Regions from separate parts of the Micromonospora sp. DSM 43699 genome, predicted to be linked through region 1. Evidence: riboswitches for the same ligand, from Rfam matches in the RefSeq annotation. Region 1 holds a riboswitch; the other holds the start of a gene.

The links. Region 1 has a riboswitch for cobalamin ahead of AC0AIB_RS05250 (ribonucleoside-diphosphate reductase subunit alpha). Riboswitches for the same ligand answer to the same signal wherever they lie in the genome.
Region 2: it holds a riboswitch for cobalamin, as region 1 does, so the genes downstream of both, AC0AIB_RS00460 (CbtB domain-containing protein) here and AC0AIB_RS05250 (ribonucleoside-diphosphate reductase subunit alpha) in region 1, are expected to answer to the same signal.

What each region holds. Positions count from the first base shown of each region.
Region 1 covers NZ_JBTMMT010000006.1:68,315-70,509, forward strand. Annotated here, with positions in the region: gene AC0AIB_RS05245 (helix-turn-helix transcriptional regulator) at 1-817, shown strand, start outside; cobalamin riboswitch at 844-1,064, shown strand; gene AC0AIB_RS05250 (ribonucleoside-diphosphate reductase subunit alpha) at 1,184-2,195, shown strand, end outside.
Region 2 covers NZ_JBTMMT010000001.1:98,322-100,516, reverse strand. Annotated here, with positions in the region: gene AC0AIB_RS00470 (histidine phosphatase family protein) at 1-348, opposite strand, end outside; gene AC0AIB_RS00465 (CbtA family protein) at 368-1,162, opposite strand; gene AC0AIB_RS00460 (CbtB domain-containing protein) at 1,153-1,356, opposite strand; cobalamin riboswitch at 1,391-1,532, opposite strand; gene AC0AIB_RS00455 (PepSY-associated TM helix domain-containing protein) at 1,646-2,195, opposite strand, start outside.

The sequences.
Region 1 (2,195 bases):
CGTCGGCCTGGAGCCGGGCGGCCGACGTAAGGTCACCGGGTTGCGGCGTGAGGAACTGGCCCTGCTGGCCGGGTTGAGCACCGACTACTACCAGCGGATGGAGCAGGGCCGCGAGGTCCGCCCGTCCGACGACGTGTTGGACGCGCTCGCCGGCGCGCTCGGCCTCGACGACGAGGAACGCCGGCACCTGTTCACCCTGGCCCGCGCCGCCCGCCGGCCGGTGCCCGTCCGGGTGGACCCCGGCCCGGAGCGGGTGCCGGAGAGCACCCGACGGCTGCTGCTGGTGCTGGACACCCCGGCGGTCGTGCTCGGCCGACACCTCGACCTGCTCGCCTGGAACCCGTGGGCGACGGCGCTGCTCGGCGACCCGGAGGGCTACCCGCCCGACCGGCTCAACATGCTCCTGCTGATGTTCGACGACCCGACGACCGCGTCGCGGCGCTGCGCGGCGTGGGAACAGCAGGCCATGGACTACATCGGCATGATGCGTGCCGCCGTCGCCACGGACCCCACCCACCCCCGGGCCACCGCGATCGTCGGCGAGCTGAGCATCCGCAGCGCCGAGTTCCGACGGCTGTGGGCCCGGCACGACGTGCGCGCTTCGGTCAGCGGCACCAAGACCTTCGAGGTCCCCGAGGTCGGTGACATCGTCCTGGACTGGGACACCTACCCGCTGCCCGGCAACCCCGGCCCGGTCATGCTGGTCTTCACCGCCGCGCCGGGCAGCCCCGACGCCGACCGGCTACGGCTGCTGGCGTCACTGCGCGCGACCGGCCGGGCGGGTGAGAGTGATCCGACACGCCGACGCGACATCTAGTGTTGCTTCTCCCCAGGGGACGCCATATATGGTGTCCCACGCAGCTGGTTCGACCGGGCCTGAACGGCCCGGTCGAGGCAACAGGGAACCCGGTGTAAATCCGGGACTGCCCCGCAGCGGTGAGTGGGAACGACCGCCGTCATCGAGCACTGGGCCGCGAGGTCTGGGAAGCGACGGCCAGTAGGCGACCGGTGGAACCCGGTCAGGCCCGCGAGTCCGAAGACCTGCCAGTGCGCCGTGCGCTGCTGCGTGCGGCGGTCGGAGGTCGCGCGGGACGACCGACGCCAGCAACCGGGCCGGCCGCCGCGCCGCGCCCGTTGGCGTTCTCCCGCGTCCGAGGGCCATCGGTGACAGCGAGGAGAGGTCATGACGAACGTAGCGGAGAGCCCCCCGTCCGAGGCCGACGGCGCGGAGCCACGCCGGCCGGCGATGCGGGTACGCAAGCGCAACGGCGACACCGAGCCGGTGGACGTCAACAAGATCGTCAAGGCGGTCGAGCGGTGGGCCGCCGACCTGGACGAGGTGGACCCGCTGCGGGTGGCGACCAAGACGATAAGCGGCCTCTACGACGGGGCGACCACTGCCGAGCTGGACAAGCTGTCGATCCAGACGGCGGCGGAGCTGATCGGCACCGAACCGCAGTACTCCCGGCTGGCGGCCCGGCTGCTGGCCGGCTACGTGGAGCAGGAGGTCCGCGGGCAGGCGGTGGCGAGCTTCAGCCAGTCCATCCGGTACGCCCACGGCCTCGGCCTGATCTCCGACGACACCGCCGCGTTCGTGGCCCGCAACGCCCGCACCCTCGACGACGCGGTCGACCCGGCGGGTGACCTGCGGTTCGAGTACTTCGGACTGCGCACGGTCGCCGACCGGTACCTGCTGCGGCACCCCGAGTCGCGGCTGGTGGTGGAGACCCCGCAGTACTGGCTGCTGCGGGTGGCCTGCGGGCTGTCCACCACGCCCGACGAGGCGGTCGGGTTCTACCGGTTGATGTCGTCGCTTGCCTACCTGCCGAGTTCCCCCACGTTGTTCAACTCCGGCACCCGGCACACGCAGATGTCGTCGTGTTTCCTGGTCGACTCGCCCCGCGACGAGCTCGACTCGATCTACGAGCGCTACCACCAGGTGGCGAAGCTGTCCAAGTTCTCCGGCGGCATCGGCATCTCCTGGTCGCGGGTACGTGGCCGGGGCGCGTTGATCCGGGGCACCAACGGCCGGTCGAACGGGATCGTGCCGTTCCTCAAGACCCTCGACGCCGGGGTGGCGGCGGTCAACCAGGGCGGCCGGCGCAAGGGGGCCGCCTGCGTCTATCTGGAGCCGTGGCATCCGGACGTCGAGGAGTTCCTGGAGCTGCGGGACAACACCGGCGAGGAGGCCCGGC
Region 2 (2,195 bases), on a different contig from region 1:
GTGCGGTGCGGCGTCGGGAGTGTCCCACCACTGCCGCAGCGCGTCGGGGTCCCGCGCCCCCACGTCCGCCAGGCTCTGCCCGGACCAGTCGGCGTACCCGCAGTCGGCCAGCGCGGCCTCGACTGTGGGGCGCAGCCCGAGGGCGTGAGCGGTCTGCACCGCCGCCGGCGCCGGGCTGGTCAGGCAGACGTCGACCGGGCCCAGTGGGCCGCGCCGGTCGGAACCGGCCAGGGCGAGGGCGGCCCGCCGGCCGCCCTCGTCCAGGTCGTCGTCACCCGCGCCGAACACCGCCCGCCGCAGGGCGGCGGTGTGCGCGTGTGCGACCAGCCGCAGGCTGGTCGCGGTCACGCCGGTGTTCCCGCACCGGTCATCGGCTCGCCGGGGTGACAGTCGGAATCCCGCCCGCCCCCGGTCGCCGGTCCAGCCGCCGGCCCTGGCTCATCAGGGCGCTGAACAGCAGGCCGATCGCCGCCCAGAGCACCACCTGGGTACCGAGAGCGGCCAACCGGAAGTTCCACAGCAGAGTCGCGGGGAAGTCGTCCGGCACCTCCTGGAAGGACGGCAGGACGACATACCCGGCACCGGCGACCAGGAGGAAGCCCCCGACGGCCGCGCCGACCCGTTGCCAGACCGGTGCGTCGGGGCGGACCGACCGGTAGCCGAGGGTGCCCGCCCAGACCGCCACCAGACCGAGCACCACCAGGGTCAGGTAGGCGGCGGTGCGTTGGTCGATGGTGTCGGGACTGCCGACCGCCGGGGGGTTGGCCGGATACTTGAGGAACGGCACGAGCACCGCGCCGAGCAGGGCGCCGCCGGCGAGCAGCAGCGCCGACCGGCCGTCGTCCGTGGTCCGCAGGCGACGGCGCAGGAGCGCGTACCCGGTCGCCAGCAGGCCACCCATCGCGGTGCCGAACAGCCCGGTGGCCAGGAACAGGCCGGCCCGCTGGCCGCCCCGGCCCACCAGGGCGTCGGCGTGGTGGTCGTCGGCCACCGGCCCGGTGTGGCTGGCTGCCTCCTCGATCGCGATGGCCGCCTCGATGCGCGGCTCACCGACGAGGTAGCCGAACGCCCCCGCGAGCAGGCCGGCGACGAGACCGGCGAGCAGACCGCGGAGCAGGACGGTGGCGAACGTGGGTGGATTGTGGGTGGGGTTCAGTGGCACGGGACACCGAGCAGGTGCCGGCCGTCGTGCATGAGCTCGTGCAGGTACATGCCACTGCGCGAGACCGCGCCCTGGTCGAACGCGACCAGATAGGTGAGCAGCAGGAGTACGCCGACGACGGCCAGTGCCGCCCAGTACACGCGGGTCGACCCGACGGGGTGCACCAGCGGCTGGGCGGGAGTGGAACTCGACATGGGACACGAACCTTCCCGGGGATGACGCGTCCCCATCGCAAGGCTGCGGACGACCGAGCGTCCTGGCTCGCGGACCCGTCGACGACGGGGACCGCTCACAGTGGCGCGACCGCGCCGGATTCTCACCGGCTTACCTCGCGACGCCGCAGATTTGGATCGACCGTAGCGGCGTGACCCCCGAGCGGTCAATCGTCATCCCGCCGAATGTGAGCAACCGGGGCGGGGACCGGCGCTGCGCGAGTCGACCGCCCCGTCCGACGCCGAGCGGGCGGCCGGACGGGGCGGTCGGTCATCGACCGGCTGGTGCGGGTGAGGTGGGGACGGTGCTGGTACGGCGTCGTCGGCCCACCGCCCCCAGGACGACGTCGACGAGGAGGAAGACGAGCAGGGTGAGCCCGAGCAGCGGCAGCGCCCAGCCGACCGCCACGACCAGTGGTGTGCCGACGATCAGGACGCCGCGCGGAAGGCCGGGTACGCCGCCGCGGGCCGGTGGGGTGCCGGTGAGGGCGCGGCGGTCGGCGCGGGTGGGCCGGCGTTGCCACCACATGCGGTAGCCCCAGACGATGACGCAGAGCAGCCCGAGGGCCAGCGCGGCGAGCAGGATCTGGTTGAGCGGTCCGAAGAGCACCCCCATGTGCGCCTGGATGCCGAGACCACTGAGCTTGGCCAGCAGTGGCCAGTCGGCGAAGTCGCTGCGGGCGGTGACCGTGGCCGTGGTGGGGTCGACGGCGACCCGGTCCTTCGCGACCGGCCAGACGTTGTCGACCTGCGTGACGGTCCAGGCCGAGCCCGGTTCCGGCGCCGGGGCGATCTCGACCGGGCCGGTCAGACCGGCCGCA